DNA from 3 places in the Psychrobacillus sp. Z16_25 genome. Region 1 is predicted to be linked to each of the others. Evidence: riboswitches for the same ligand, from Rfam matches in the RefSeq annotation. Region 1 holds a riboswitch; each other region holds the start of a gene.
The links. A riboswitch is a leader RNA that binds a small molecule or an ion and turns the genes downstream of it on or off. The one in region 1 is predicted to bind cobalamin.

Region 2: linked by a shared signal. The riboswitch ahead of AC1VU3_RS11390 (ribonucleoside-diphosphate reductase subunit alpha) and the one ahead of AC1VU3_RS06535 (ABC transporter substrate-binding protein) in region 1 are both predicted to bind cobalamin.
Region 3: linked by a shared signal. The riboswitch ahead of AC1VU3_RS07505 (hypothetical protein) and the one ahead of AC1VU3_RS06535 (ABC transporter substrate-binding protein) in region 1 are both predicted to bind cobalamin.

Annotation. Positions count from the first base shown of each region.
Region 1 is NZ_JBXEOV010000004.1:146,076-157,095, reverse strand. Features, by position in the region: gene speB (agmatinase) at 1-535, shown strand, start outside; gene AC1VU3_RS06555 (hypothetical protein) at 1,394-1,594, shown strand; gene AC1VU3_RS06550 (hypothetical protein) at 1,767-1,949, shown strand; gene AC1VU3_RS06545 (YwiB family protein) at 2,605-3,024, shown strand; gene argS (arginine--tRNA ligase) at 3,024-4,691, shown strand; cobalamin riboswitch at 4,772-4,905, shown strand; gene AC1VU3_RS06535 (ABC transporter substrate-binding protein) at 5,027-5,980, shown strand; gene AC1VU3_RS06530 (FecCD family ABC transporter permease) at 5,997-6,968, shown strand; gene AC1VU3_RS06525 (adenosylcobinamide amidohydrolase) at 6,970-8,436, shown strand; gene AC1VU3_RS06520 (cob(I)yrinic acid a,c-diamide adenosyltransferase) at 8,455-9,045, shown strand; gene AC1VU3_RS06515 ((Fe-S)-binding protein) at 9,827-11,020, shown strand, end outside.
Region 2 is NZ_JBXEOV010000010.1:2,182-13,201, forward strand. Features, by position in the region: gene AC1VU3_RS11390 (ribonucleoside-diphosphate reductase subunit alpha) at 1-1,702, opposite strand, end outside; cobalamin riboswitch at 1,848-2,027, opposite strand; gene AC1VU3_RS11395 (DUF2569 domain-containing protein) at 2,171-2,650, shown strand; gene AC1VU3_RS11400 (undecaprenyl-diphosphate phosphatase) at 2,764-3,588, opposite strand; gene AC1VU3_RS11405 (DedA family protein) at 3,598-4,200, opposite strand; gene AC1VU3_RS11410 (metallophosphoesterase) at 4,200-5,288, opposite strand; gene AC1VU3_RS11415 (lmo0954 family membrane protein) at 5,452-5,805, shown strand; gene AC1VU3_RS11420 (PspA/IM30 family protein) at 5,820-6,458, shown strand; gene liaF (cell wall-active antibiotics response protein LiaF) at 6,532-7,233, shown strand; gene AC1VU3_RS11430 (sensor histidine kinase) at 7,230-8,315, shown strand; gene AC1VU3_RS11435 (response regulator transcription factor) at 8,290-8,931, shown strand; gene AC1VU3_RS11440 (hypothetical protein) at 8,990-9,289, shown strand; gene AC1VU3_RS11445 (M1 family aminopeptidase) at 9,321-10,709, opposite strand; gene AC1VU3_RS11450 (DinB family protein) at 10,850-11,020, opposite strand, start outside.
Region 3 is NZ_JBXEOV010000005.1:88,752-99,771, reverse strand. Features, by position in the region: gene AC1VU3_RS07540 (CAP domain-containing protein) at 1-130, shown strand, start outside; gene nfsA (oxygen-insensitive NADPH nitroreductase) at 327-1,058, opposite strand; gene AC1VU3_RS07530 (YitT family protein) at 1,265-2,131, shown strand; gene AC1VU3_RS07525 (acetyl-CoA hydrolase/transferase family protein) at 2,283-3,806, opposite strand; gene AC1VU3_RS07520 (LytTR family DNA-binding domain-containing protein) at 4,017-4,661, opposite strand; gene AC1VU3_RS07515 (TRM11 family SAM-dependent methyltransferase) at 4,674-5,627, opposite strand; gene AC1VU3_RS07510 (FAD-binding dehydrogenase) at 5,769-7,424, shown strand; cobalamin riboswitch at 7,462-7,643, shown strand; gene AC1VU3_RS07505 (hypothetical protein) at 8,004-8,234, shown strand; gene AC1VU3_RS07500 (serine hydrolase) at 8,307-9,116, opposite strand; gene AC1VU3_RS07495 (metal ABC transporter solute-binding protein, Zn/Mn family) at 9,503-10,423, shown strand; gene AC1VU3_RS07490 (metal ABC transporter ATP-binding protein) at 10,437-11,020, shown strand, end outside.

The DNA of each region.
Region 1 (11,020 bases):
AGTATCTTGGCCAGTAATGAAGGCAGTTGCAGAAAAATACGAGGATTTAGCAATCATTCATATGGACGCGCACACGGACCTACGAGTAGATTACGAGGGAGAGCCACTTTCTCACTCTACGCCAATCCGTAAAATTGCTGAACATATTGGACCGAAAAACGTCTACTCCTTTGGAATTCGTTCTGGAATGAAAGAAGAATTCCAGTGGGCAAAAGAAAACGGCATGCAAATCGCTAAATTCGAAGTATTAGAGCCATTAAAAAAAGTACTACCGACACTAGCAGGTCGCCCAGTATACGTAACCATTGACATAGACGTCCTAGACCCAGCACATGCACCAGGAACCGGAACAGTAGACTGCGGAGGCATCACAAGCCGCGAGCTACTAGCCTCCATCCACGCAATCGCAAACTCAGGCGTAAATGTAGTAGGCTTCGACCTAGTAGAAGTAGCCCCGATTTATGATCAATCGGAGCAAACCGCGAACACCGCGTCGAAGTTACTAAGGGAAATGATCCTGGGATTTGTAAAGTAGAATGTATATAACAAGTAGTTCTGCGGAGCTGAACGAAGTGAAGCGGAAGCACGACTGTTAATACCGCATCGAAGATTCTAAGAGAAATGATCTTAGGTTTCATTAAATAAACGGTATATACTGAATGTCGCTGCGGAGCTGAACGAAGTGAAGCGGAGGCACACAACCATCTCAGCTTAGAAAATTCAAGGGAATTGGTCATAGGCATCCTGAAGTAGAAAATACACGCTGAGTGTGACTGCATAGCTAAACGCAGTTTAGCGGAAGCATAACCACGAACACAGCATCGAAAATTCTACGCGAAATGATCCTGGGATTTGTAAAGTAGAATGTATATAACAAGTAGTTCTGCGGAGCTGAGCAGAGCGAAGCGGAAGCACACCACCATCTCGGCATAGTAAATTTAATGGAACTGGTCATAGGCTTCCTTAAGTAGAAAATGTACACAGGGTGTGACTGCGGAGCTAAACAAAGTTTAGCGGAAGCACAAAAGCAGAGTAAATTATTATTAAGACCTGTATCCGTGATTACATGGTAATCATAGATGCAGGTTTTGTTTTTCAGCTAGGTTATTTTCGTATATTTTGATACCTTTAAGATATAAGTGAAAATCAACTTGCGATACCATTAAATGGATATAATTTCTTCGTCTACAAAGCGGATTAACTTATAGAATGTATAAAAAAAGTAGAAGGGTAGTAACCGAAGAATACATAGCTAGGATAAAAAGAGGCTTAGCACAAAATGAATAAATCAGGGATAGTGATAAGCCGAGATTAGTTAATAGGAGTGAGACTTTGAATTTAAAGATTTTAGCATCAAATCTATCTAAAGTTTATATGCAGAATAAAAAAAAGAATGGGATTAACTACTTCAACATTCTTTATTTTATATGATATCGGTTTAGGGTTTGGTCCGTATGTTTTAGGCTTACTGGTACCGACAATGGGCTACCGTTCAATCTTCTCTTGGATGGTCGTTGTTATAGTGAGGGTGTTGATCCAAAAAGGATTAATGCTCTTTTTTGTTGAATTCTTTATTGGAGAAACGGCAGGTTAGCGGAAGAAGGATATGAATATAACATATCGAATAATTAATAAATGTTTTTAAAGCGAGTCTCTCATTTAGTAATTATTAACAGCAGTAATATGTAAATTTTTTTTTGAAACAATATTATTATTATAATATAATGAATGTGAAGAGAAAAATTGCAAAAAAGAGGGAATAGATAATGTTTAAAAATACAAGTTTGTGGACAATTGCTACAGCTATTATGACAGTTTTAGTCTATATTGATGGCTTATTTATTACTGGGAATTTTATGTTTACAATTCCTTTAGCTGTTTTAGGAGCTATTATTGCGATTATTGCATCTATACTTGAAAAAAATATATTTATATATTTGTTAATATAGTACTAGCGTTCATAGCATTTATATCGATTATTGTACTTTGGTAGTAGTGTAAAGAACGCTTTGTAGAGTGAAAATAAAAAAGTGCCTTTTTAGATAAAGACTTACATTTCTCGGATGCCTATATCTTTTAACGAAATAAGATAAAACTTGTGAAGGAATGTACTTGAACTATCTGGTGCGTTAGTTAAATAACAAGGACAGCCACTTCCTAACTGGAGGTGGCTGTTTTTACATATTAGATGAAATAAAGCATATACTCTACAGTCTTGATGGTAGCAGCAGGCGGCGACTCCGGTAGGATGAGTGGGACAGATAAGACATCGCAACGGCACGCGGTAGCGTTCGGTGATGGCTTATCGGGAGGGAAAACTAAGAGCGTCACGTCGTGTGACAACGTTTTCCTGACCAACATCCTGTTGGCCCTACGGAAAGCGTCCGCCTAGAGCGAACATCAACGGGAAGAGAAGAATATCCCTTTGTCAAATATACTTGATTAGAAGAGGTAAATCTTTATTAGCCTATAAACATCATTTAACTCATCGATTTCCCTAAACTATCTCCCAATGCCAATCATAACTTGGCACAAACGCTTCGTATAAGCTATAATATGAAGGTTATATATATGATAAATAAATGCTCTAAAAGGATGAACTGTATGTCTCAACCAACCAAAAAAACAGTAAACGTACATCTCTTATCCTCTATCCAGCATCCTGATATTCCAAAGGAAACGATAGAACTGCATACAACAGGAGAGCTTACCATCAAAGGTGGACAGCCTTACCTAGTGTACGAAGAATTACAAAATGAGAAAAATGTCCGTACAACTGTCAAACTAAATGAGGAAGCTGCATTAATTCTACGAAGCGGTGGAGTAAAGATGCGACTGCCTTTCCAAGTAGGAGAGCCACAAACAGGCAGCTATGACTCTGGATTCGGATCCATGATGATTATGACAAATACAAAACAACTTACCTTCTCAGAAGGACAATTTCAAGTGGAATATGAACTGATTGTCCAAGAGGAAGTAGTAGGAACATACTTAATCCAACTAACATATTCGGAGGCGGAATAATGAACGCGGTAGAACAAGTACAACAAGCAATGAAGGAAGCTTTGCATAAAGCGATTGTTAAGGCAGAGTTAGTAGCAGAAGAACAAATTCCTGCAATCCACTTAGAAACACCTAAGGATAAAGCAAATGGGGATTATGCGACAAACATAGCGATGCAACTGACAAAACTAGCAAGAAAGAATCCACGTCAAATTGCAGAAGCAATCGTAGAAAACTTAGACATGACAGGAACAATGATGGAGAAAATCGACATCGCTGGTCCAGGATTCATGAATATCACCATTCGCAAGGACTATCTACAAGATGTAGTAAAGGCTGTATTAGCAGAAAAAGAAAATTACGGTCGTACTAAAGCAGGTGCAAACGAGAAAGTTCAAGTGGAATTTGTATCAGCTAACCCAACTGGTGACCTTCACCTTGGTCACGCACGTGGAGCAGCTGTTGGCGATTCTCTATGTAACGTATTAGATTTCGCAGGCTATGATGTGTCGCGTGAATATTATATTAATGATGCGGGTAATCAAATCCACAACCTTGCTGTTTCTTTAGAAGTTCGTTACTTTGAAGCACTAGGCATGGAAAAAGAAATGCCTGAGGATGGATACCGCGGACAGGATATTATTGATATTGCTAACGACCTTGCAAAAGAGCATGGCGACAAGTTTATCCATATGTCAGACGAAGAACGCTATAAAGCATTCCGTACACATGGTTTAAAGGTAGAGCTTGCGAAGCTTCAAAAGGACTTAGCAGATTTCCGTGTGAACTTCGATAACTGGTTCTCTGAAACTTCTCTTTATGAGGATGGAAAAATTCAGGTGGCACTAGATAAATTAAAAGCGAATGGTCATATTTTTGAGGAAGAGGGAGCAACTTGGTTCCGCTCTACAACCTTTGGAGACGACAAGGACCGTGTGTTAATTAAGAGTGATGGCTCTTTCACTTATTTATTACCAGATATCGCATACCATGAGGACAAAATTGTTCGTGGCTTTGACCAGCTAATCAATATTTGGGGAGCAGACCACCATGGCTATATCCCACGTATGAAGGCGGCAATCGAAGCGCTTGGATACGAGCGTGAAAAACTAGAGGTTTCCATTATCCAAATGGTTCAGCTATATAAAGACGGCGAAAAAATGAAAATGAGTAAGCGTACAGGAAAAGCGGTAACAATGCGTGAGCTAGTAGAAGAGGTTGGATTAGATGCTGTTCGTTATTTCTTCGGTATGCGTTCCGGCGATTCCCATATGGACTTTGACTTAGACTTAGCGGTATCTCAATCCAATGAAAACCCTGTATACTATGCACAATATGCACATGCTCGTATTTGTTCTATCTTACGTGCTGCAGAAGAAAAAGGCATGGCAGCTTCAACAGCATCTCTTTCTTTATTACAAAGTGAAAAAGAAACAGACCTATTGAAGAAAATCGGGGACTTCCCGAGAGTGGTGGCTGATGCAGCGAAAATGCGTGCACCACACCGAGTAGCAACTTATATTCAAGAGCTTGCTGCAACATTCCACAGCTTCTATAACGCAGACAAAGTGTTAGACCCAGAAAATAAAGAGCTATCAGAAGCGCGTTTGGCTTTAGTAACGTCTGCACGTCAAACAATTGAAAATGCATTAAAATTACTTGGAGTTTCCGCTCCAGAGAAGATGTAACACCTTAAGAGGTTTTGGTTAAATACCAAAGCCTCTTTTTTATATCGACATTGAATCGAATTAGAGTATAATAAAGGCATATTCATATGTTGCATAAAGGTGCCCGAGTGTAAGCGCTTGGGTTAAAAGGGAAGCTGGTTAAAGTCCAGCGCGGTCCCGCCACTGTAAGTGAGAAATCACGAGCCAGGATACCTGCCTTTATGTATGTACACCCATTGCCTACGAGGATAGGTTTGGTGTAGATCGGCTCATGTTAGTCCAAGCGGATTTATACCTATATCTATCTCTCATCATCAGATGGGAGATTTTTTTATTGCACATAGGAGGAATGTAGAATGAAGAAGTTTTGGTTTGTACTGATTGCATCGCTGCTATTATTAGTGGGATGTGGATCGGAGGAAGAAACAAAGGTTGAAAAAGAGGAAGGTACACAAGTAGAGGTATCTGATACCGAGTTCCCACTGACACTAACGGATGCTGTCGGACAAGAGATAACCCTAGAGGAAGCTCCAGAGAAAATCATATCCATGATACCAAGCAACACGGAGATTCTTTTTGCGTTAGGCTTGAATGAAGAAATTGTTGGTGTAAATGAATATGAAAGCTACCCACCAGAGGCATTGGAAAAAGAAAAAATCGGTGGAATGGAATACAATATCGAAAAAATTCTTTCTCTAACTCCGGATATTGTGTTTGCACACGAATCCATTGTAGGGATGGCTGAATCAGGACTTCAACAGCTACGTGATGCGGGAGTGAAGGTTTATGTAGTTCAAAATGCAGAGGACTTCAATGAAACCTATACAACCATTGAGCAAATTGGTAGAGCTACTGGAAAGTTCCCAGAAGCACAGAAAGTAATCGAAGAGATGAAAGCCAAGGTTCAAGATATAACAGACAAGGTCTCACAGGTTGAGACAAAGAAGACCGTTTTTGTGGAAACATCCGATGCACCTGAAATCTACACGCCGGGTAACAACACGTTTATGCAAGAAATTTTAAATATGGTGAATGCAGAAAATGTGGTAGAGGATCAAGAGGGCTGGTTCCAAATTGACCCTGAAGAGATTATTACAAGAAATCCAGATGTCATTTTGGTTGCATACAGCTATGTGGATGGAGTTCAAGAGAAAATTAAAGCAAGACCAGGATTTGATACGATAACAGCAGTGAAAAATGATGCGATTGTCCAAATAAATGAAGATACAACTAGCCGACAAGGTCCTCGCTTGGCAGATGGTCTAGAAGAAGTTGCGAGAGCGATTTATCCGGAGGCTTTTAGTGAGTAAATTAAGGCTTGGCTACATCTTGTCAATTGCTTCTCTACTTATCGCAATTTGGCTTGGTGTATCAGTCGGCTCTGTCAAAGTTCCATTTAGTACCCTGTGGGATACGACATCCGACGAGGTAGCAGCTAATATTGTATGGCAAATTAGAATGCCGAGGGTACTGCTGGCTGGCCTAGTGGGAGCATCCTTGGCAATCGCTGGAGCTGCTTTCCAAAGTCTATTAAAAAATCCCTTAGCAGATCCATACACACTTGGTGTTTCATCGGGAGCTTCCGTAGGAGCTGTTGCTACATTATTTTTTGGACTTTCTGTTCCCTTTCTAGGTGGGTTCACTCTCCCGATTTTTAGTATGCTAGGAGCTCTTTGTACAATGCTGTTGGTAATGGGGTTTGCAAAGCTTGTCGATCGTTCCATGAAAATGGAGACAATCATATTGACCGGGATTATATTCAGCTCTTTCTTAGGATCCATTATTTCTTTAATGATTGCGTTAACCGGGGAAGAGCTTCGGCAAATTATCGGCTGGTTATTGGGAAGTGTGTCGATGAGAGGCTGGGAATATATAAAGCTAGCCTTGCCTTTTGTGATTGTAGGTTCCTTACTGCTTTGGTTCAATAGAAGAGAGTTAAATGCCATGCTATTTGGAGAAGAACGAGCATTACACCTAGGTGTGGATGTGAAAAAGAGGAAGCTGATGGTGTTAATTGGTGGTTCTATGCTGACTGGTGGAGCGGTTGCTGTTTCAGGCACGATTGGATTTGTGGGATTGGTTGTTCCACACATAACTCGGCAGCTGTTTGGCTCTGATAATAGACATGTGCTACCACTGAGCTTTTTGAATGGAGCTACGCTGTTAATCATTTGTGACCTAGTTTCACGTACTATCATTTCACCAGCAGAGCTACCAATTGGAGTAATCACAGCCTTTATCGGTGCTCCGGTCTTTGCTTTTATTTTCTTCCGACAACGAAAGAGAGGGAGCATCTGATATGCTGAAAATAAATAATCTATCTGGTGGCTATGATCAGAAAATAGTCGTGCATAATGTTTCCTTTCAGGTGGAAAAAGGAGAAATGCTAGGCATTCTAGGTCCTAACGGAAGCGGGAAATCAACGCTTCTCAAGCTTATGAGTAGAATATTACCTGCAAAGGAAGGAGAGGTAATTGTTGATAATAAACCTTTACTTTCTTATTCATCTAAGGAACTTGCCAAAAAACTAGCGGTGCTTCCACAGCTGCACAACCAGTCTTTTTCACATAAAGTGAGGGAAACCGTTGCTTTGGGTCGCTATCCGCACCAAAGCAGCTGGTTTTCTACCTGGTCAGAAGAGGATGAGCAGGCGGTAAAGAAGGCAATGCGACTAACTGGCATTGAGGAATATGAGCACCAGCTCTTAGAATTAATGTCGGGTGGAGAGCAGCAAAGAGTATTTGTAGCCCAGGCCTTAGCTCAACAAGCCCCTATTTTATTATTAGACGAGCCTACAAACCATCTAGATATTGCACATCAAAAACAGCTGTTGGATACGATCAAAACACAAGCAATTGAAAATGAACTGACAGTTGTCAGCATCTTTCACGATATCAATCTTGCCTCCTTATATTGTGATCGACTGATTTTAATGGACCGAGGGGAAATAAAGGTAATTGGACACCCGCAAGAGGTAATAAAGAAAGCGATTGTAGAGGATGTCTATAAAGCGAGAATTAGTACCACTCCTCATCCGGAAAAGCCTAAGCCTCAAATTACACTTTTACCTGATGTGAAAGAGGAATCAAAGCAACGTTTTATTTCGAAGGAGCACATTAAAATATTTCCAGAATATGTTTTATTTCAATCTGAAAAGAAGCTTAAAACGTGGTCCTCTGCTGTTGTGAATGCAGGAAGCGGTTGGTACAGCCATTTTCTAAATAGAAGAGTTAGCCCGCACTATGCATGTGACAATGTACAAGCAGAAATGGAACAATACCTCCAAACGCATGGCTTCCAGCCGACAGATACAGTAGCCATGATGACAGCGGTAAATATAGAGGATGCAGTTATCAAGGAATATGAAACAAACTTTGGCAGTATTATCGTAATGGTTACAGCTGGGGTAGGTAATGCCGTAGATGTAGCAAGAACGCATGAAATAGAAACCTTTCCTACAGTGGGGACGATTAATACCTGGGTAATTATTAACGGAGAAATGACCGAAGAAGCTTTTATCCAAGCCGTAATGACGGCAACCGAGGCAAAAACAAAGGCATTGGTTTCAGAGGGAATAAATGATAAGCGAACGAATACACCAGCTACTGGTACTCCTACGGATAGCATCTTAATCGCCTCCACTCAAGAAGGGGAAACTATCCCTTATGCTGGTCCAGTAACAGCACTTGGCAAAAAAATAGGCCAAGGCGTTTTTGAATGTACAGTGGAAGCAATCCAAATTTATAAGCAAACAAAAGGGTTGTAAGAGAAGGGAGCGGGACGAATGAAAATCTATACAAAGACAGGCGACAAAGGGCAAACAGGCTTAATAGGTGGCAGAACGGATAAGGATGATATACGAGTGGAGGCTTATGGCACCATTGATGAGGTAAATTCATTTATTGGCAAAGCAATAACAGAGCTTGATCCAACCAAGTTTGCAGATATTTTAGAAGACCTGGAGACAATCCAGCACGAGCTATTTGATTGCGGTGGAGACTTGGCGAACGTCTCCAATCGCCGTGTGTATAAGATGACAGATGAAGCAATTGAAGCGATGGAACAAAGAATCGATGTGCTCGTAGAAGAAGGTCCGGTTTTAGAAAGATTTATATTGCCGGGTGGCACGCCTGCTGCAGCAACGCTTCATATAGCGCGTACCATAACGAGGAGAGCAGAAAGGCTAACGGTTACCTTAATGAAAACACAAGAGGATGTACCAAGCGTCGTTCAAAGATATTTGAACCGTTTATCAGATTACTTATTTGCTGCAGCTAGAGTGGCCAATGTACGAGAAAACGTTCCCGATGTGGAGTATGTACGCAGCGCAAAGGTATTTAAAAATGTAGGTAGTGATAAAAAAACGGATTCATAAGATTTGTATCTGTTGAAAAGTTAGTTAAGAAACTGTACTTCATTATTAGCCCTGTCTAATAATGTGGTGCAGTTTTTTATATGTAAGAGCGCAAATTCATTTTTCTTATTCGAATACAGTGTATGAGTGAATGACCAATACTTCCTGGTATGATTTGTGATCCGCTTGGATTTAGTTTAATAAGTTAAATTGTTGGAAAGGCATGGCCGAAGTCCGCTTTGAGAGTAGGTAATATTTTCTATCGGATAGCAGGGAATATAAGTCGGTGTGGATTACTCTCGATTAGCGAGGCAATACTCTCGTTCAGCGGAGGTTTATTCTCGGATAGAAGCAGTTTACTCTCATTCGGCGAGGAAATACTCTCATTCGAGAAAGGGTTACTCTCGAATAGTCTCCACTAGGTGGTGGAGCTTTACTCTCACTCGCAATCTATTTACTCTCTGTTAGCGAGGTAATACTCTCGTTCGTTAGAGGTTTATTCTCGGATAGAGGCAGTTTATTCTCATTCGGCAGCTTTACTCTCGTTCGAAGGTCAATTACTCTCGGATGACGAGGCAATACTCTCGTTCAGCGAAAGCTTACTCTAAAATAGAAGCGACTTTATCAAAGTCAGCATCCAGGCAATCGTCATTATTTGAATATAATTTAAAAATTTCTGTCCACATTGTATAAATAACTATTGACTGAATGCTCATTCAGTTCTAATATGGTATTAATTCTTATAATTCTATTATTATGGTAAATTGGTAGTATTAGTCACATCTTAGAGGGGGAGAAAGAAATGGATCCGTTGTTAATTGCTAACTGGGTATTGTTCCTCGGCGTTACAGCGTATGCGTTCTACTTGTTTGCATACTTATTGAGAACGAGATATGCATATATCAAACTGGGGAAAAAAGTAGAGTTTGAAGACAATGTGAAAGAGCGTCTTCGCAAAATTTGGGTGTATGTTTTTGGTCAAAAGAAGCTATTGAAGGATAAGAAAAGTGGAGCAATCCATCTTATGTTCTTCTATGGCTTTATATTAGTACAGTTTGGAGCAATTGATTTTATTTGGAAGGGCTTGGCACCGGGGTCACATATGCCACTTGGACCGTTGTACCCTGCGTTTACTTTCTTCCAAGAAATCGTGACATTAACGATTTTGGTAGCAGTTATTTGGGCGTTTTACCGTCGTTATGTAGAAAAGCTAGTTCGGTTGAAGCGTGGCTGGAAAAATGGTTTTGTTCTGATATTCATCGGTGGACTAATGGTATCTGTATTAGTAGGGAATGGAATGAACATGATTTGGCATGGTCACGAGGCAACTTGGACTGAGCCAGTTGCATCCGCTATAGCTACAGCGTTTGCTTGGCTGCCTGAAACTGCTGTAGTAACCGTTTTCTTTGCTATGTGGTGGGTACACTTGCTATTGCTACTCACATTCCTTGTATATATCCCACAATCCAAGCATTTCCACCTCATCACAGGACCTGCTAACGTATATTTCCACCGTCTAGACAAGGTTGGAAGATTACGTCCGATTAACTTTGAAGAGGCGGAAGAGGACGAAGAGGATGAAGAAGAGATGCCTACATTTGGTGTAGGCCGTGTACAGGACTTCACACAAGCACAGATGATTGACTTCTATGCATGTGTAGAATGTGGTCGCTGTACAAATATGTGTCCGGCAACTGGCACAGGAAAAATGCTGTCACCGATGGACCTAATTGTAAAACTTCGTGATCACTTAACTTTCACTGGAGCGGTGGAGACGAAAAGAAAGCCTTGGGTACCAGCGCTTGCTTTCCAAGGAACGAAAGGAAACCAGCTTGCGATGGCTGCTGGAGCAGAGGGCGCAGTAATTGAGGATATTTACAGCCCTTCAATGATTGGGGAAGTAATCACGGAAGAAGAAATTTGGGCATGTACTACTTGCCGTAACTGTGAAGATCAATGTCCAGTAATGAACGAGCACGTAGATAAAATTATTGAT
Region 2 (11,020 bases), on a different contig from region 1:
CTGCTAGCTCCATGGAAGCCTTAATGGTTAGATACGCTATTTTTTCATATAACTTATCTGCAAATTCTACCGCCTCATCCGATTCCCAGCGAATACTATTAATCGCAAGTAGATGGTGCCAACCAAACGTCCCTAAGCCAATCCCTCTGTACCTAGCATTTGTACGCTCCGCCTGTGGAACTGGGATCATGTTTAAATCGATCACATTATCAAGCATTCGCACCTGTATAGGAATTAGCCGCTCTAACACGTGATCCGGCACTGCACGACCTAAATTGATAGAGGAGAGGTTACAGACAACGAAATCTCCCGCCTGTCTCCGAGTAACAATGGTGTCTCCGTCTAGCTGTATGGATTCAGAAATGGTCGGGCTTTGATTTTGGAAGATTTCTGTACATAGATTACTGCTATAAATCATCCCCTCATGCTTATTCGGGTTTCGACGATTCACCTCATCTCGGTAAAACATAAAAGGTACGCCTGTCTCTAATTGAGAGCGCATAACTCGTTTCATCAGCTCAATTGCAGGTACGGTCTCTTTTGATAGCTCCGGATGATTTACACATTCTGTATATTTTTCACGAAAAGAGCCGCTCCCTCTCTTTTCATCATAAAAATCCTCTAACGAATATCCCATTACTGTACGAACCTCATGTGGGTCAAATAAATGCCAATCCTCTCTCGCATCTACTTTTTCCATAAACAAATCAGGTAGACAAATACCTGTGAAAATATCATGTGCTCTTAAGCGATCATCTCCGTTATTTAGCCGTAAATCTAAAAACGTAAAGATGTCCTTATGCCAAACATCCAGGTATACTGCTACCGCTCCTTGTCGCTGCCCTAGCTGGTCCACACTGACTGCTGTATTGTTTAATTGTTTAATCCAAGGTAATACTCCGCTTGATGCTCCTATAAATCCTCGTATAGAAGAGCCACGGCTACGAATTTTCCCCATATAGACGCCTATTCCACCACCGTATTTGGATAGAGTAGCGACGTCCGTATTACTGTCATAAATCCCTTGAAGGCTATCATCCACTGTATCGATAAAGCAGCTCGATAGCTGACCATGGGGCTTTCCTGCATTCGAAAGAGTAGGTGTAGCTACAGTCATATAGAGATTACTCATTGCCCAATATGCTTCTTTAATCTTTTCTAGCCGCTTTTCTGTTTCTTCTTTCATTAAAGTCATTGCGATCACCAGCCAGCGCTCTTGCGGCAACTCTACAATCGCTTTATTAAAATCCTTTGCTACATATCTATCGAGCAAGGTTTTGAGGCCAATATAAGTAAACAAATTATCTCTTTCCGGAACAATTACTTCCGCCAGTTCTTGTAGTTCTTCGTCGGAGTAGGATTCCATTATGTTTCTGTCATAAATCCCTCGATTACTTAATTTTCTAACATTTTCCAGGAAACCAAGATATACTTTTTCAACATTTGTTCTACGGTTATCAGCTACTTGCTCATAAATATCCCAAAGATAAATTCGAGCTGCGACAAATGTCCAGTAAGGGCTTTGCTCGTCTAGTAGGCTGAGTGCATGAAGAGACATATCACGAGCCCAGCTATGGTCGTCATCATGTCTTGCTAGCCACTTTTGCTGATAGGTCAGGAGTGGGGTAAGCTTCTCTTTTCCAAATTCTTTGGATAATTTGTCTAACTGCACTGCTTTTTCTGTTTTTATTGACGTTGTCATATGAACTCCTCCTTTATTTGAGCAACAAAAAAAGCACTAACCATAGCCTCTTCGGCCGAGTCAGTGCTTACGTTTAAAAGTAGGAAACAAAAAGACATATTTATAAAAGTCCTCGCTCCCACCTCTCAACCCCCGAAGAAAGTGTTGCTTTTTCGACGACTAGGCAGGTCTACTGGCTCGTGCTTCTTCCTCCTGTTGACCTTCCCACGAATAAATCGCAGTGGCATTTTCAACAGTCGTCCACACTTACAGTTGCGGGGACAGCTTCGGCTTTTCACCGAATTCCCTATTAAACCGTAATGGTACCTAATCATCTATCAGTACAATATATTGTGTTTTATTTACTTAATAACCCTAACATATAGTGTTTAAACTTGTACATAGGAAGAAAGTCTTTCCTTATAGAATATTTATGTTTACAATATAATGGAAAGTGATATTGGAAAATTTAGAGAGAGGAAGAATAAAATGACTCAACCATTAGAAGAGCAAGAGCATTACGAGGAAGGACCGAAAGGAATTAGAGGTTGGCTGCTATTACCTATCATATATTTGTTTTTGACTGTAATATTTTCAGTCGGATATTTTATCATATCTTTCTTATTAATCAACTCTGGTGAATGGACAGAAGTGGTCACCTCCCCAGAAGTGCACCCTCATTTTGAGAAAGCTATTTATTTCGAAATGGCTTGTAACGCTCTCTTATTGTTTATTTCAATATATTTAATCATAATTTTCTTTAAAAAGAAAAAATTTTTCCCGAAAGCAATTATTTCCTATCTCATTCTTAGTATGATATTGGATATCGTTGATGCAATACTCATTAACAATGTAAGTACGGACAATGAGTCAGCTTCTATCAGTGTTTCCTCCTTTGTTTTGTCCATTATTTGGATTGCCTATTTCATGGTATCCAAGCGTGTCCATAATACATTTGTAAATGAATAAGAAAGCACAAGCACCTCTCTTTGCTCTGACAAGCATTTGGGGAATTACGTGGAAGCACTTGGCATCAAAATAAAAAGGCTTTGGATAATTTCCAAAGCCTCTTTCGTTTTTACTTACAAAATAATAATCGCCAAGATAATCGCTAAAACAATACGATAGATTGCAAATGGTGTAAGCTTAATCTTATCAATCAGCTTCAAGAAGAAGCGTATTGATATTAAAGCGAAGATAAATGCACTTACAAATCCTACGATATAAAACGAGAGATGATTTAAATCCATGTACTCCCAGTTTTTCACCAGTGATAGGAAGCTAGCACCTGCCATAATAGGCACTGCCATGATAAACGTGAAGTCTGCCGCAGTCTTATGATTCATCCCCAATAGAACCCCACCCGAAATAGTAGAGCCTGATCTTGAAAAACCTGGCCACAAAGATAGACATTGTATCAACCCAACGAGGATTGCCTGCTTATAAGTAATTTTATCCAATGAATTTGTTTTCGGATTCTTTGGACCGAACTTATCTGCAGCTATCATTAGGATGGCACCTAGCACTAAACCAATTAGTACTGTCTCTGTTGTAAACAAATGCTCATCTATGTAGTCCTCGAACAACACACCAAGCACTCCAGCTGGAATAAGCCCAACAATTACATGCGTTAGCTTTAACTGACTTCCTGGCGCTACATCCTTTATTTTATATAAGCCTACTAAGCTTAATAATCGTTTCCAGAAAACGACTACTACCGCTAGGATGGATCCTAGCTGAATAACTATTTTAAATGTATTCGCTGAATATTCACCTAAAAATTCCTTTGTTTGAAGCCACATGTCGTCCACAATAATCATATGCCCTGTAGAAGAAACCGGTGCGAATTCCGTCATTCCCTCCACAAAGCCAAGGATTAACGCTTTTAATAATTCTAGAATCTCCATAATATCTCCTTAGTTACGTTTTTTAAAATACCAAAACAAGAAAGCAATTCCTCCGATTGCGATAAGTGTATACGCGATATTTGAGTAAATATCCATATACGCTACAATGTCTTCCCAATTTTCTCCGACTGCTGCTCCAACTGAAACAAGAACCGTATTCCAAATCAGCGTTCCTAATGTAGTAAATAATAGGAACAACCAAAATTTCATATTAGACATACCGGCTGGAATCGAAATAAGGCTTCGAATCAGTGGCACCAATCTACCAAAGAATACTGCCCAAGGTCCATATTTATCGAACCAAGCATCCGCTTTATGAATATCACTTACTGTTAAACGAAGAAACTTTCCGTATTTCTTCACAATCTTTTCTAATCTTTCTACATCTAGTAAAAGACCTAATCCATAAAGAAGCGTTGCTCCTAATACAGAACCTAGGGTCGAAGCAATAATTACCCCTAGCTTCGTCATACTAGTAGTTGCAGTCATATATCCTCCCAACGTAAGGATGACCTCAGATGGAATAGGAGGAAAAACATTTTCTAACAAAATTAAGATAAAAACACCAAAATAGCCAAACTGGTTCATCCAGTCTGTAACCCATGCTTCCATTAAAACTCTCCATTCTTAAACATAATGTGTATCGACCAAATTTCGGACTGACTCCCTATTCGAATTGGTGGTCCCCAAAAACCGAAACCGGAGGATACGATTGCGTGCATTGCTCCTTTTTTTCTATATCCATAGTCTAACTCAAAAATCCTTTTCGTAAATAAGTGATTTGGCCACATTTGTCCTAAATGAGTATGACCTGAGACATGAAGATCTACATTTGCCTTTTCGGGTACCAGTAAATTAGAAGGTGTGTGGTCCATGACAAACCAAGGGAGATTCCTGTTTTCAGGACTCAGCTCCTCTAAACTCTTTCTGTGTTTGTTCGTTAGATCCTCTCTACCTGTTAAATAGAACGCTTTTGCTACTTCTATAGTTTCATCTAACAGCATTCGAACATTGGAGCCCTTCATTTCTTCCACTAGCTGTGGGATTTTCCCTCCATAATATTCATGATTACCTAGCACTCCATAAATACCATACGTGGAAGTTAGCTGTTTCATCACTTCGGACATGCCATTTTTTACGTACCAGATAGGATCATCATCTACTAGATCCCCTACTAATAATACTAAATCCGGCTGTTCCTCATTTGATATTCGGACAAACCTTTGTAAATGTGCCTTATTGGATAATAAACCAAGATGGAAATCAGATGCAACCACTACCTTTAATTCTTCTATAGTAGATTCCTTTTTAGGGATGGTGATAGATAACCTTCTTACTACCGGTGTATAGGCCTTATAGGAACCATACAGGAGGATAGAAAGGAATAGTAGGAAAATAACCCAGCCAATTGTCCCGATTTTTTCAGGGAACAAAAAGGCTGCTATTGTACCAAGCGGGATAAGAATCAGGCCATACTGCAATATAGCCATCCAATAAGCACCAATAACTTGAAAGAATTTTAGTTGATGGTTCAGCCTTGCTAAAACCATGGAAAATGCAATCAATCCCCACGCAAAGCTAAACAATACAATATTCACTGAGAAGTAAGAATTCAGCCATGCCCATACATTCCAACCAAAATAAAAGACAATTGCTCCATATAAAACGAGTACAGATATTATAGCTCCGATTTTCTTCATCCTTGTAATCTCCATTATTTAACTTTTTCAATTAGTATAACAGAAATGTTGTTTTTCCTCCTTCTACGCCTCTAGACCGAGAAGAAAATCCTTTTTAAGCCCGTTTAGTAGAAACCGTACAGCTGGTAAGCTTTAGATACAGTACGAGAGGAGGAACATACACATGAAAAAATTCTGGTTAGTAGTAGCAGGAATTATTGCAGGCATTACGGCTCTTTCTACACTTGGAGCAATTCTAGGTCTCGGTATCTCCGGCTTATTTGTGATAGCAGGGGCTCACTTTTATCTAAAGAGTAATACCACCCTATTAAAAGTTTTCTGGGCAATAATTGGTATCATCGGCTTATTATCAGCCGTTTCTAATATTCCAGGCCTGCTTGGAATTATAGCAATTGGAGCACTTTATTACATCGTGAAAAAATGGAAGCAACTAGAGAATCACTCTTCTATTTCTCAGCTAGATACAAATGATCCATTTGTTAACTTTGAAAAGCAATGGAACGATTTATACAAATAAAGGAGGATACGAACATGGCAACATTATTACAAAGACTAAAATATAGTATAGAAGCAGATCTTCATAAACTATTTGACAAAAAAGAAGAGAAAAACCCAATCGCAATGCTTAATCAATACATCCGAGAAGCGGAAAAACAAACGGAGCAGACAGGGAAATTGTTAGAAAGACAAGGAAAATTAAAAGCAGAGCTCGAAAAAGAGTTAGCAGAAACGATTCAAATGGTCGAAAAACGCCAGAAACAAGCAGAGCTTGCACGAACTGCAGGAGAAGATGATTTGATCACCTTCGCCGAAGCAGAGGTGTCAGCTTATAAGGAACGCGCAGCGGTAGTAGAGAACACTATTCATCAGACTACACAGGAGCTCTTTGAGCTAGAGCGCAAATATGAAGAAATGAAGCATAAGGTCAAGGATATGAAAGTCCGCCAGCTTCAGCTTATGGGGAAAGAAAATGTAATAAGAGCTCATCAACAAATGGATCGTATGCTCCACCCTGAATCAAAGCAACAAAATTTTGCTACGTTCAATCAAATGGAAAGCTATATAGAACGCCTTGGTCAGAAGATAGACAAAGAGCATGAAATTACTTCTATGGAACAGCGCCTAGAAATATTAGAAAAAAACAACCAAACCAAGCAGGAAATTGTGTAAACTATTTAGTAGATACTGGAGAAGGCTTATGCCTTCTCCTTCACTTGTAAGTCTAGAAGGGAGGAAAACAAATATGAGAGACAACCAGACAAATAAGCTAGCATTCTTACTCATTTGTTTTGTTTTTCTTGTTTTTATAGAGGCAGTTGTTTTTGGAAATGGAAATATTATTTTGGTATTAATCGGACTCGGACTCATGTACTTTAGTCTCCGCAAGCAATCCAAAAGCTTATTTTGGACAGGATTTATTCTATTAGTCATCGCTATTCTCTCTATGTGGAGTCTAAGAATTTTCGTTGTCGGGATTATCTCCTATTTTCTTTATAAGCTCTGGAAAAATGAACCTGTTACAGACGTTATACGACCTACCGAAAAGTTATATGAGGATATTCCAGATCAAGTGATACAAAACAAGCTGTTTTCCACCCAAACAACCCCCTTTCAAGCTTACGAATGGAAGGATATACACGTCCAAAGCTTTTATGGTGATTTTTTAATAGATGTAACAGAAACCGTACTACCAAAGGGCACTTCTTTTATCTCAATCCGCCAATCCTTTGGGAAAGTTACTATTCATATTCCTTATGAAATTCCAGTAAGAATACATTATGCAACCGTAATCGGAGAAGCAAACCTTCTCGGCCGAGGACCACAACGTCTTTGGAACCATACTGTCTTACTTAAAGATGGTTACAGGGACGATGTTACACACACATCCGATCTTGTTATCATTGTTTCCACATGGATTGGGGATATCGAGGTGATTAGAAAATGAAAATCTTTCTAGGACAGGGTATCTCTATTTTTCTTTATTTTCTTCTATTAATCATTGGGGTCTTATATGTTATATGGGGATGGCCAAACGAAGAAGCCTGGTGGTCCCTTCTACGTGACACGTATGCAGAGGTGCCTTTTGGAGCTTGGATTATCATTATTACTGCTATCATTAGCTTTCTTATTTCATTTAACACCCTTCAAAAGGTACGAAATCAGGAAAAAAGGATAGAAACAACCTTGCGTCCCCTTATTCATCCGGAGACGTATAAACCTCCGAAAAAAAGGATCACGTATTCAAAGAGAATGCATGTGACAGCAAAAGAACTCGAGACCCTTATCCTTACTCAGCGAAAAACGTTACAGAGAATTACTGACGAAAAAGCAGAAGCGCAAGAAAAAATAATACAAGAGCAAATTATACAGGAACGCCAGCGTCTTGCCAGAGAGCTCCATGATTCGGTATCGCAGCAGCTATTTGCTGCTTCTATGCTTCTTTCCACGATGGTAGAGATGGAGGAGGCAAAAAGCGGTGAGGCCCCGAAGACACTCATGCAGACCGAAAAGATTGTCCAGCAGGCCCAGCTCGAAATGCGAGCATTACTGCTTCACTTACGTCCAGCTGCCCTTCACAATAAAACATTAAAAGAAGGGCTGGAGGAATTGTTACAGGAGCTTCAGGCAAAGGTTCTCTTTACCATCCGCTATCGGCTCGAGGAGGTTCCTCTTTCAAAAGGCGCAGAGGATCATTTATTCCGCATCGCACAAGAAACCTTATCCAATACGCTACGCCATGCGAAAGCGACAGAGCTGGATGTGCTTTTTGTAGAGCGAGATAACCTAGCCATCTTCCGAGTACAAGATAACGGGGTTGGGTTCGAGACAGGAGAAGGAAAAAATGGCTCCTATGGCATACAAAGTGTACGAGAGCGAGCGGTTGAAATAGGAGGTACGTGTAAGGTTGTTTCCGTCCCTTCTCAAGGCACGATTGTCGAAGTAAAAATTCCTATTTCCACAGAGGTAAATAGCCTATCAGTTAGCGAGGAGGAAGCAAGCAATGATCCGAATACTATTAGCGGATGATCACGAAATGGTGCGAATTGGGGTAGCAGCCTACCTTCAATCACAGCCTGATATGGAGGTAGTAGCGGAGGCTACGAACGGACGGGAGGCAGTCGACCTGGCTCTTTTACATAAGCCAGACATCATTTTGATGGACATGGTCATGCCTATAATGAACGGTGCAGAGGCTACGAAGGAAATCGTATCCAAATGGCCGGAAGCTAAAGTGATGGTTGTTACTAGCTTCATCGATGACGACAAGGTATATCCTGCCTTGGAGGCTGGTGCGATAAGCTATTTATTGAAAACCTCCAAAGCCTCTCATATTGCTGATTCTATCCGTAAAACGTTAACTGGGAGTGCAGTACTAGAGCCTGAGGTTACCGATAAAATGATGCAGCGGATGAGAAAAGGTTCTAACCGAGCTCTACATGAGGAGCTGACGGATCGAGAGTTAGAAGTCCTTTTGTTGATGACTGAAGGGAAAACAAACCAAGAACTAGCGGATACCCTATTTATCGCATTGAAGACTGCCAAAACACATGTAAGTAATATCTTATCGAAGCTCGAGGTGAATGATCGAACTCAGGCTGTCATCTATGCATTCGAGCACCAGCTTGTACAAAATAAGAAATAACGAATCTGCGCCCTCTGACATATAGTATTAAAAAGTGTATAAAGGGTGATTATGAAAAATGCCACGCAGCAAAGCAAACCAAGCAGCTAGAAACAATGCTCAAGAGCAGGGGACCGTTAGCTTAGGAGTCACCGTCGGCTTCTTAGGTTCTATTCTGGTTACTTTAGGTTTTATTGTTCAAAATTTCGCAGACGCCATCGTTATTTCTGAGCTAAAAGAAAACGAGCAAAGAAACTCTTCCACTTCTTCTAAGAAAGAAAAGAACAATAGTTCAATTTCAGCTAAGCAACTAGATGATATCCAAAGAAAGCTGGACCTCTTGATCAATGAAATGGAAACCCTTAAGAAAAGGGGATGAACTCGAACATTTCGAAGTCATCCCCTTTCTTTTATTCTAAGATTAACCATTCTGATAGAAATTCTGTATGATCTTCCCCGTGATATTCGTTGAAAAACTCCACAAAGGCTTCCGTATCAACATATTCAAATTGAAACTCGTTAAAATATGCAGATAGAAACTCAATAGTTTTTTCATGGCCTCCCTGCTCCTTGAAAAACTCTCTTAATATGATAGGGAATTTCCCATATAAGCTAGGGCCATGTACCATTCCAAATTCTGTAACCGGAATGTTGGCATGTTCTTTTTGAAACGCTTTATGTCTAGAAGCATGAATTTCCGCATCACGAAAGCCTATCTTTTCCCCTGTCTCGCTACTGTATAACTGCGTCGTATAGGTAGATTCTAAGAGAGTAGTTAAGCTTTCATCTAACCAAGACTCCTCATACGAATCGCTCGACACCATATAATAAAACCATTGATGAGCAAGCTCATGTACCAAGACGAAGTGATATCTCCCATTCCTATTCCATATTTCAACAATATTAGGATACTCCATCCCATTATTATTTACGACAACATCTATTTCCTTTGTAGGATTATCCCCGATGTTTTCCTCTAAAAATAGGAATGCCTTTTGTCCATCTAAAGCAATTTTATTCAGTGTATCTTTATCATCGTACGGATAAAAATATCGCATTTCCGTATCATTTGCTTGGTTTGTTACAAAAATCCATTCTGTCGGGTCTAGCAATGCTAGGTAAAAGTCTTTTATATTCTTCGCATGTATTCTTCCTTGCTTAACAGGTTTTATTTCCCCATCCTCTGCGGAGCTCGCTACTAAATATTCTCTAGCCAGCTTATAAGTGATATCATAATTTCCATAGCCCGTATCGTAAAATTCTCCATGATGATAGTAAGGATGAAGATCCCATCTATCCGTATACCTCCCCAGCATTGGGTACCATAACGCCAGATAAAAATTATTATCTACATGCGCTAAACGTTGCCCATTTACCGGTGGCATAAGCATATATTCTACTTTTAAGGTGGTGCTCTCTCCAGGATGAAGTTTTTTATCTGGAGTTACATGAAGCATTGTATCCTCCAGCGTGTAGCTAAGCTCTTTCCCCGCTTCCCCTGTGATAGAAGAAATCTCTGCCTCTCCCGGCATATGCAACGAGTAATCAACATTTTCCTTAGTCATCGCATTCGGAATAAAATAAAACCCGATATCCTCCCAAACGCTTTTCGATTCATTTACCACTTTAATTTCAGCAGAAATATAGAAGCGCAAATCCTCCGCTTGCTGAATATCAATCTTATAGCTACCTCTCGAGCCAGGTAGCTCCGATAAAGGAACCTTCCGTTTAGAAGAATTTTTTTGCTCATCTTTCACTACCGAATTTTTCTCTACTGCTGCTTCCTCTTTTGGTAACAAAAAAAAGGCACCAACACTTAGTAAAATAGCAATCACAACTGATCCAATTATTCTATATATTCCAATAATATACCTTCTAAATATTGGGGAATTGGTGCTTCATAAATAGAAAAACCGCATCTCTCGGGAGATGCAGTTGATTAGGTTGCTAGATTTAATGAGTGAATAATCCCAGCGTGCACGCCTTCATGCCAGACGATGAATTGTACCAGCGCATCGACAGTTTCCATCGTATGCAAGGTGCCAATTTGCATTGCTTCCGGTAAGTATTCTGATAGATTTTCTTTTAATAAAGCAATGATCCTTGGTGC
Region 3 (11,020 bases), on a different contig from region 1:
TGAGGGTTTAATGAATTCCTTGGGTCATCGCAAAAACATTTTAAATACGAACTATGAAAAACTAGGGATTGGTACGGCTTTTAACGAAAATTCAACTCCCTATTATACACAAAATTTCTTCACGAAATAGACGAAGCACGACACAGATGAGAGCACTAATGATTCTATCAGACGAATCTTAAGTGCTTCTTTTTGTGGCCTCAGGGTTCTCCGCTGTGTCGGACGCTTTCTGCGAGCCAACAGGATATTGGTCAGGAAAACGTTGTCACACGACGTGACACTTTCCGTTTTCCCTCCAAGCATACTTAAATATTCTTATGTTTATGTTATTTTAGATGAAAGCCTTTGCTAGCTAGGAATTCTGCCATATGCTCTCTTCTAGGTTTCTCTAGGAACTCGGCCATTTGTTTCGTCCAGTTGGATACTTTTTGATTAGACCCTCTATTCGCATAGTAGCCTTCTATTGTTTGATCATATTCTTTTAATAGTTTCGCGTATTTTGTAGCGTTATATTCATTTTCATGTAGGACGGCTGCTACAGGTAATCGAGGCTTCACCCCATTTTGCTGATCAGGTAGCCCTAGTGTAATACCGAATAACGGAAATACTCCTTCAGGCAGTCCAAATAGCTCACTTACTTCCTTTGGAGCATTTCTTACTCCCCCAATATAGCAAATGCCATATCCTTTAGATTCGGCAGCAATCACTAGATTTTGAGCAAATAGCGCAACATCCACCGTTCCAACTAGTACATTTTCTACAGTATCGATTGTAATGTTAGTATCATGTAGTTTTCCTGCTTCCTGTAACCGGTTGAAATCTGCGCATAAAAGAAGTGCTGCACCAGCTGTTTCAAACTGAACTGGATTCTTTGATAGTCTACCTAGCTCAGTTCTTTTATCTTTATCAGATACCCATATAACACTATAAGCTTGAATAAAATGAGAGCTAGCGGCATGTTGAGCAATTTCTACTAGCTCAGTAACTTCTTCCTTTGTTAACTGATAATCCTTATATTTTCTAACAGACGCATGAGATTTTAATAAATTATCAACCACTTATTTCCCCTCTTTCTTTTTTTCTCTAGTATAACGTATTTATATCACGATGAATAAAAGTTAAAACAACTTATAAAAGATGTAAAAAGTAATATTATTTTTTCATTTTCTTCTATAAAATAGAAAATATAGAATATACAGAAAAGAGGAGAGGTATTTTGAGTGTTATAGAACTAGAAGAAGTAAAAGTAAAAGAAGAAATCAAAATGAAAGCTCCCCATCGTAGCACCCCTAGAAAAGTTGTAGCCGCAAGAATGATTATGATTGCTATAGGCGCTATATTAATGTCAGTAGGCTTAGAACTATTTTTGGTACCTAACCAAATTTTAGATGGTGGAGTAGTAGGAGTTTCTATTATCCTAGCTCATTTAACTGGTGTGCGTCTTGGCATCTATATTTTCCTTCTAAACATCCCTTTCTTTTTCTTAGGCTATAAGCAAATCGGCAAAACTTTTGCCCTTTCCACTCTATTTGGTATAACAGTACTCTCTTTATGTACCTCTTTTTTACACCATATTCATCCCTTCACTACAGATTTACTACTCTCCACTGTTTTCGGAGGAATTGTCCTAGGAATGGGGGTTGGGCTGGTTATACGACATGGCGGGTCTTTAGATGGTTCTGAGATACTTGCAATCCTCTTTAACAAAGCTCTCCCTTTCTCTGTGGGGGAGATTATTATGATCATAAATCTAGTTATTTTTTCTGTTGCTGGTTTTGTATTTACTTGGGAGCAAGCAATGTATTCCTTTCTTGCATATTTTGTTGCTTTTAAAACTATTGATATTGTCATTCAAGGCTTAGATGAATCTAAGTCAATCTTTATTATTAGCGACGTAGTAGAAGAAATAGGAGCTGCCATTATGGATCGTTTGGGACGTGGAGTGACCTATTTAAAAGGAGAAGGAGCCTATACAGGTGATGACAAAAAAGTAATCTTTACCGTGATAACTCGCTTGGAGGAAGCAAAGCTGAAGTCGATTGTAGAGGAATTTGATGACTCTGCTTTCTTGGCAGTTGGAAATATAGCAGAGGTTAGAGGTGGTAGATTTAAAAAGAAAGACATTCATTAATAGAACAAAAATAAAAGGGGTATCTCATCGGTAAAAAACTTATGGGAAACCCCTTCCTTCTTTAACGGATTTCCGCTAGGAAGCATTACTCTTGGGATGGACGCAAAGGAGCCGTCTAAAAATGACTTTTCAGACGGCTCCTCGTTTTTATTTATTTTACTACTTCTTCCTGCTGCTCAAGCTCAAGCATTGTTCCATTTTTAGTGAAATTTGTATGGAATGAGAATGCTTTCTCTAGAACGTGAGGAGTTTGTCCTCCTCTTTCTAGCGCTTCAATAAAGTAATCCTGCAGTTGTTTTTTATACATCGGATGAACGCAGTTATTAATAATCTTCATTGCTCTTTCACGAGGTGCAAGTCCTCTTAAATCCGCATATCCTTGCTCTGTAACGACTACATCTACGTCATGCTCGGTATGATCTACGTGTGCTACGAATGGGACAATACTTGAAATATTTCCACCCTTAGCAACTGACTTTGTCACAAAAATCGCTACTCGCGCATTTCGTGCAAAATCTCCTGATCCGCCGATTCCGTTCATCATTCTTGTTCCGCATACATGTGTAGAGTTAACATTTCCATAAATATCAAACTCTAGTGCAGTGTTAATAGAGATAAGCCCTAATCGACGAATAACTTCTGGATGATTCGTAATTTCTTGAGGTCTTAAAACTAGCTTATCACGGTAGAGATCGAAATTTCCATATATCTTATCCATCATTTCCTCAGATAATGTGATGGAGCAGCCTGATGCAAAATTAACTTTTCCTGCATCAATTAATTCAAACACAGAGTCTTGAAGAACCTCTGAATATACCTCTAAGTTTTCAAATTCCGAATCAATCATGCCATGTAAAACGGCATTAGCAACAGAACCAATACCCGCTTGTAATGGAGCCAATTCATTTGTTAATCTTCCAGCCTTCACTTCTTCACGAAGAAATGTGATCAAGTGCTGTGCCATTTGTTCCGTCTCTTCATCGGGAGGAACAATTGGAGATGGAGAGTCTACATTTTTTGTAAACACGATCCCTTTTATCTTAGAAGAATCTACAGGAATACCAGCAGTCCCAATTCTTTGATTGGAAGCAATCAAAGGAATTGGATCTCTTTCCCCTTGTGCTTTTGGCTCATACACATCATGCACGCCTTCTAACGCTTCCGTCGCCGCTAAATTTAACTCTATAATGATATGCTTTGCTTGAGAAACAAAGGTAGCCGAGTTTCCAACAGAGGTAGTAGGGATAATAAGCCCATCTTCTGTAATTGAAACCGCTTCCACAATAGCAAAGTCGATAGTAGGGAGTACGCCTCCACGAATCAATTCGGCTGTATGTGATAAATGCTGATCAACAAATAAGTGATCTCCATTGTTAATATGCTTTCTCATAGTAGCATCTGCTTGGAAAGGTAATCTCTTATTAATAATCCCTGCATCAGCCATTAATTTATCGATATCAGAGCCTAAGGAAGCCCCTGTAAATACGTTTACTTTAAACGTTTCTTTTTTCGCACGTTCAACAAGTGCTTGTGGAACCGCTTTCGCATCACCAGCACGAGTAAAACCACTTAACCCTAATGTCATACCATCTTGAATCCAAGATGCTGCTTCTTCGGCACTGACAACTAAGCTATGTAAACTCGTGTCTTTAATTCGATCAAGATTATTCAGCATCAGTTTACCCCCATCAACAAGTAAGTTTTTAATAAATTTTAACTCTTTTTGTCACAAAATCGCTAAAAATAGACAGAGAGCCGATTAATATTACTGAAGCAGAATAATTGATGGGTGAAACAGAATTTTTTAAAAATAATTATTTTTTAGAAAGGAATAAAATAGAAAAAAAGGGTTGAATAAAAGAGGTTTTTCCCCTTATTCAACCTTTTAGAATCCCAACAACTTTCTAAAATAACGAGAGTAGGATTGACTCACAGAAATCTTTTCTCCATTTTTCATTGCTAATACAAAGGTAGAGTGCGTATCCGGATAGATCTCTTGAATATGATGGACATTTACAATATAGGAACGATGACAGCGTATAAAGGTATCTCTCGGAAGTTTATATTCAAAATCTTGTAAGGAGCTATTATGGCTGCCGGTTAAATCCTTTGTCACAATAGTTGTCTTACGCTCCTTCGCCTCCAAGTACATGACGTCCTGAAACGGAATTGGGACCCAGCCATCCTGCGTTCTTACCGTAATAACTGATTTTCCCTCGGTAAACGCTGGATATATCGCCAACACACTCCCCCCTATCTCCCCATCCTGTTGAAATGGGACTGCCATTCCATGGTATGGAACTCCAAAAACTCCTCGATCAATAAACTCAGAGACTTTCTGCTTTCCATGCACAGCCTTATGTGCCAGGGTTCCTTCCTTAATTGGGTCTCCAGGGGTTATCTTTAAATCGATACGTTTACTCGGTCGATAATAAATATATTGTTCCTGATCAGTAACAGCTATAGATATTTCATCGGAAAATAATTGACCAATTACTTCTAATAGTGATCCTACAGATATATCTTTCATCGTTTTGCTCCTTTATTCACATAGTAATATTTCACGTATAAACTGTTGCTTTTGCGTTTCACAGCGATCTATTATTTGTAGACCAACCGATTCAAGTCGCTCATCCATAGACTCTATTGTCACTACAACTACCCTGTCAGCGATTCTCCTTGCATGCTCTAATAAGAATAATTGCTCTTCCCAAGATGAATGAGTCCATAAATTATACGGTAGATCAATGATGGCAACATGGTAGTGTTCTTCTATTTCTGCAATAGAACGTTTTGTTACCTCTCCCGTTAGATTAAAATGAGCTAAATTCTCTCTCGCACCTATACAAACAAGTGGATTAATATCGCTTCCTACTATATCAATTCCCATGGAAAGAGCTTCTATTAGAACAGTTCCTATTCCACAACAAGGATCGATTGCTTTTATTCCAGCTGGATGTGGTACTGCAATATTTGCAACTGCTCGTGCCACTTTCGTGCTTAAAGCTGTTGAATAACCCCTAGGTCTCTCCATATGAGCTAGCCAAATCGCCTCGTTCTTCTTGTATTCTCCAAAATACCACCGGCTCTGGTAAGGAACTACAGCAAATACCTGTTGTGGTTGATGAAGATCAAATTTACCTTGAAGCTCACTGCCTATTGCACGCACAATGGCTAATCTGTCGGCATTCCGAATAATCGCATCTCCCTGCAAATCATTAATTTTCAGGAAAATCACTTTATTCGTTTTCTCCTCACTGCCATACCTGGATGCTCCTTGAATAATTTCTTCTATTGTATCAGCCTCTATCAGTACATCTAGCCGCCCCTTCATAAACGGACTTCTAGAAGGATCAATGGCAATACTGCTCTTTAGTATTTTTTGTTCTGTATCAAATCCAAAAAAAGAGCGCATCTCTAGTTGACATAGAGCGCGTTCCCCATCTTTATATCCATATGTATATATATAACTAGACTCTCGAATATTTGTATCCAATATATTCCCTCCATTAATACTCTTATTATAGCACGCTTAACCTTTGGACGCCTGACTTACTAATCTCATAGTTATTCTCCCAGAAAAGAAATATAATGGATATGTATTCAGAATTTTTATCCAATTTAAGGGGTTGGGAAAATGAATGGGGAAACAATTGTAGTAGGTGCTGGTCTTGCTGGATTAGTAGCTACTGCTGAATTGGTTAGAGAAGGTAAGCATGTATTATTGGTAGATCAAGAACCTGAAAGCTCCCTTGGTGGGCAAGCCTGGTGGTCTTTCGGAGGACTGTTTCTAGTAGATTCACCTGAACAAAGAAGAGTTGGTATAAAGGATTCTTATGACCTTGCTTGGCAGGACTGGTTAGGGACTGCTGGCTTTGACGAAGACAATGAAGAAGAATATTGGGCAAAGAAATGGGCCGAAGCTTATGTAAGATTTGCTGCTGGAGAAAAGAGAGAATGGCTACATGGCCTAGGAATTCGCTTCTTCCCTGTAGTGGGATGGGCAGAGCGAGGAGGGTATTTAGCGGAGGGGCATGGAAACTCAGTCCCTAGATTCCATATTGTTTGGGGAACAGGACCCGGGGTTGTCCAGCCTTTTGAGGCAATCGTAAGAAAGGGAATGGAAACCGGACTTGTAACCTATAAATCAAGGCACCGTGTAGATGAATTAATTGTAGATAAGGGGAGAGTAATAGGGATTAAAGGCTCAGTCCTTGAACCCTCTGATGCGAAAAGAGGAGAAGCCAGCTCTCGAAAGGTAATAGACTCTTTTCAATTCAATGCTCGAGCAGTCGTCCTAACTACTGGTGGAATCGGTGCTAACTTAGAGCTCGTTCGTCAAAACTGGCCGTCCTGGTTAGGTACCCCTCCTAAAAATATGATTGCTGGCGTACCTGCATATGTCGATGGCAGAATGTTTGAGATAAGCGAAAGGGCCGGGGCACGCTGGGTGAATAAAGATCGAATGTGGCATTACACGGAAGGGATTAAAAACTGGAATCCTATTTGGGAAAATCACGGCATTCGAATTCTCCCCGGTCCCTCTTCTATTTGGTTAGATGCAGAAGGGAACAGATTCCCTGCCCCCAACTTTCCTGGCTTTGACACATTGGGTACCTTAAAAGCAATTCAAGATACCGGCTATGATTATTCGTGGTTCATTCTTACAGCAAAGATTATCGAAAAAGAATTTGCTTTATCTGGTTCAGAGCAAAACCCTGATTTGACAGAAAAAAGCGTGAAGGAAGTGTTAAAGCGTATTCTTCCAGGTCCAACAGCTCCTGTTAAAGCATTTATGGAGAAGGGCGAGGATTTTATAGTAGCAGATAATCTAAAGGACCTTGTGGCAGGAATGAACTCACTTGTCGGAAACACTCTACTAACATATGAGGATGTCCATAGACAGATTGTAGCAAGAGATCGAGAAATGGATAACAAGTTTACGAAAGACCTTCAAATAACCGCCTTAAGAGGAGCACGTAATTATATTGGTGATAAGCTTATTCGAGTGGCAGCACCCCACAAAATATTAGACCCGAAACAAGGACCGTTGATTGCTGTTCGTTTGAACATCCTGACTCGTAAAACATTAGGCGGCCTACAGACGGATTTAGGGGGTCATGTGTTAAATAAAGACGGAAAGCAAATTCCCGGATTATATGCTGCAGGTGAGCTAACAGGTTTTGGTGGCGGAGGAATGCATGGCTACCGAGCACTAGAGGGCACCTTTTTAGGAGGCTGCCTATTCTCAGGGAGAGAAGCAGCTCGGTCCATACTTCACGATTTAAAATAACAAAGTAACGAACGTATGATATAGTAAGAATGTAATTTCATATTGTGTAGAATTAGGTGCTCTTCGAGAGAAGAACTTAAAAGGGAAGTTCGGTGAGAATCCGACGCTGTCCCGCAACTGTAAATGGGAGCAAGCTTTTAACCACTGTTACTTGTAATGGGAAGGGAAAGTAAAGCAATGACCATAAGCCAGGAGACCTGCCTAATTTTAGTACACACCAAAAACCTACGCGGATAGGGGGTGTTCAGTGATCGTCAAGCTATTGCTTGAAGGATTCATGGTACGACAAACCGTATACTCACAGATGGATTTGGAAGAAGTCTATTCTTTCCTATCCAAATGGTTTTATATGTTGCCGTATTCTTATTCACGAACATCTTCCTCTTTAAAGGGGAAGATTTTTTTTATCCCGCATTAAGGGACAGTAAGACTCCCACTTCAAGATGGCGAAAGAAATGAGACAGCTAAGTGGGAGACCAACTGTCCCTAAAAGCCCGATTGGTTCAACTAATGAATGGCGGGGGATGAAAGAAACCCCCACCAATCAAAGTTTCACTTTATTGGAAAGGAGAAAGTAGGATGTCAAAAGAGGAATACAAAGAGCAGTTCAAGCAGGTGCTACTCTATAACACTGTCACGAATGCTTCGATTACTTTAGAGAAGATACTTAGTTCCTTAGCACAGGATATTCAAAACTCTGAGGAGCTAACAAAGGAAGCAAATCTTATTCAATTACAGAATGCCTATCAGGAGGTTCTTTATGAGCTAATTGGAGAATCAAAAACAGAAGATGCTGAGATGAAGATTTAGTAAATGGAAAGCACCCACTATCTTGTGATGTGAGTGCTTTCTTCGTTTAACTTGGTAGTTACTACACCTTCTTCAGCTTTTATTTGCTAGATATTCGTAAGCAGCTGCTCCTATCTCAGTTAAAATGGCTTTAGATACAAGATCATCCTCTTCCTTCGATAAGACCGTTATCGCCAGCTGGTTATCTCCTACATATAAAACTCCTACATCATGTCTTGTTCCAGGAACCCATCCTGTTTTATGCGCCATTTTCCAAGCTGGGCGGCCATTATTATAATTGGAGTACGGTGATGGAAACATTTGCGGTAGACAGTCTTGGATTTGCTGTTTCTTCATAATACGTAGCATTTCCTCACTGGCTTTCTCGCTCACTAGCTCTTTCCTAGCTATTTTCTTTAGCAGTATCGCAATATCAGCGGCAGTTATCATGTTATATCCTTTTGGATTTGGGTTGTTCATCATGAGCTTGTTATAGAACGTGCTAAGCTCCATTCCAGCTTCCTTCATAAAAGAGACAACCGCTTCCTTTCCTATTAGGTCAATCAACATATTAGTAGCAGAATTGTCACTTTGGATAATCATCAGCGTGACCAAATCTCGTATTGGCAAGGAAGTACCTGGTGTTAGGTGTTGAAGAACTCCCGAGCCTCCTACTAAATCCTCCTTACGCAAAACGAAAGGGTCATCTAATGAAAAACTCCCTTTCTCTTCTTTCGTAAAAACGGAAGCCATAATTGGTACCTTGATTACACTTGCTGCATAAAAAAGCTCCTCGCTATTTAGCTCCCATTTTTCTCCGGTGACTAGATTTTCTAGAATAATTCCCCATGTTCCTCTTGAAGGCTTAATAATGTCCTTTACTCTATCTACTAATACTTCCACAGCTCCACTCCCTTTTTCTATTTTTATTTCTAACTTTATTATAATCAAAATATTTTGTATATTGTGTTGCAGGGATTAAAAATTTGGCAGTATGCTTTATTAGTCAGCTAGAAAGTACGTCTACTTTTTTTATCCATTTCATCCCTCTTCCTTCTCTTCCAATCTTAAAGTCAGGCTACATCTAGTTCTTTTCCAAATTGCGATGTTTTGTTCACCTTTTTTCATCCACCTACATAGATTATTTTGACAAGTCGAACAATTAGTGTTAACCTTATGAACAAAAGTTTCCTTTAGGAAATAATATAGTTATAACGAAATAAAAATTTTTTTGTTTTAAAAGTTTCCTCCGGGAAATAAATTAATATAAAAGAAAAGGAGTGTTGTTTGTGAAAAAACTTTGGTTATTGTTTGTTGCGGTATTTTTTGTTGTAGGTTGTAACGGTAATGAAAATGTAGGGGAAGCTGATTCAGATAAGCCTCTTATTGTAGCCACTACAGGTCAAGTCGCAGATGCTGTTAAAAACATTGGTGGAGAACATGTCGAGGTTAAGTCACTTATGGGACCTGGGGTAGACCCTCATCTTTACAAAGCAACACAAGGAGACATTCAGCTATTAGAGGATGCAGATATGATTTTTTATAATGGTCTAGAGTTAGAGGGCAAAATGAGTGAAATCTTTGAGAAGATGAAAAAAGATAAGGTAGTAGTGGCAATCGGTGAAGCATTGCCCGAAGACCAGTTATTGGAAGACCCAAACTATCCAGGTCAGTTCGATCCACATATTTGGTTCGATATCCAGTTATGGAAGCTTGCTACTGAAGAAATCACCAAAACATTGGTAAATGAAATAAAAACCAATGAAGAGGACTTTCAAAACAATGAGGCTGCCTACTTTAAAGAGCTAGATAGCTTAAAAGACTGGACACAAGAACGAATGAGCGAAATCCAAGAGAGCCAGCGCGTCTTAGTAACTGCACATGATGCTTTCAATTACTTTGGAAACAGCAATGGCCTTGAGGTACGTGGTCTACAAGGTCTTAGCACGGAATCCGAATATGGTATTAAAGATATTCAGAATGTAGTAGATTTCTTGGTGGACCAAAATATTAAGGCTGTTTTTATAGAATCAAGTGTATCCGATAAAGCAATGAACTCAGTGATTGAAGGTGCAAAAGAAAAAGGACACTCCATAAAAATTGGCGGAGAACTTTATTCAGATGCTATGGGACCTGAAGGAACAGAGGAAGGCACTTATATCGGAATGTATAAGCATAACGTAAATACCATTGTAGATTCACTAAAATAGGAGTGAAGACATCATGAATGCATTACAGGTAAAGCATTTGTCCGTTGCTTATGAGGAAAAGGTAGTACTCAAGGATATAAGTGTCGAAGTTCCTGCTGGAAAAATAACCGGAATTATTGGCCCTAATGGAGCAGGTAAGTCTACGATGTTAAAAGCTATTTTAAACCAGCTCCCTAATAAAACCGGTGAGGTGAGCATACTTGGAAAGCCACTTCGCCCTAAAGATTGCAAAGTCGGTTATGTCCCCCAAAGAAATGCAGTAGATTGGGATTTCCCAACAAACGCTATAGATGTGGTTCTAATGGGACGGTATGGTCATGTCGGAATAATGAGAAGACCGTCTGCAAAGGATAAACAAATTGCCCTCGAGAGCCTACGAGCAGTTGGAATGGAGGCATATGCTAACCGTTCTATTGGTCAGCTATCCGGGGGGCAGCAGCAGCGTGTCTTTCTGGCTAGAGCATTGGCACAGGAAGCAGAAGTATATTTTATGGATGAACCGTTTGTCGGTGTAGATGCTGCTACAGAAAGAACCATTATACAAATTCTGAAACAACTTAAAGCTCAAGGAAAATCTGTTTTTGTCGTCCATCATGA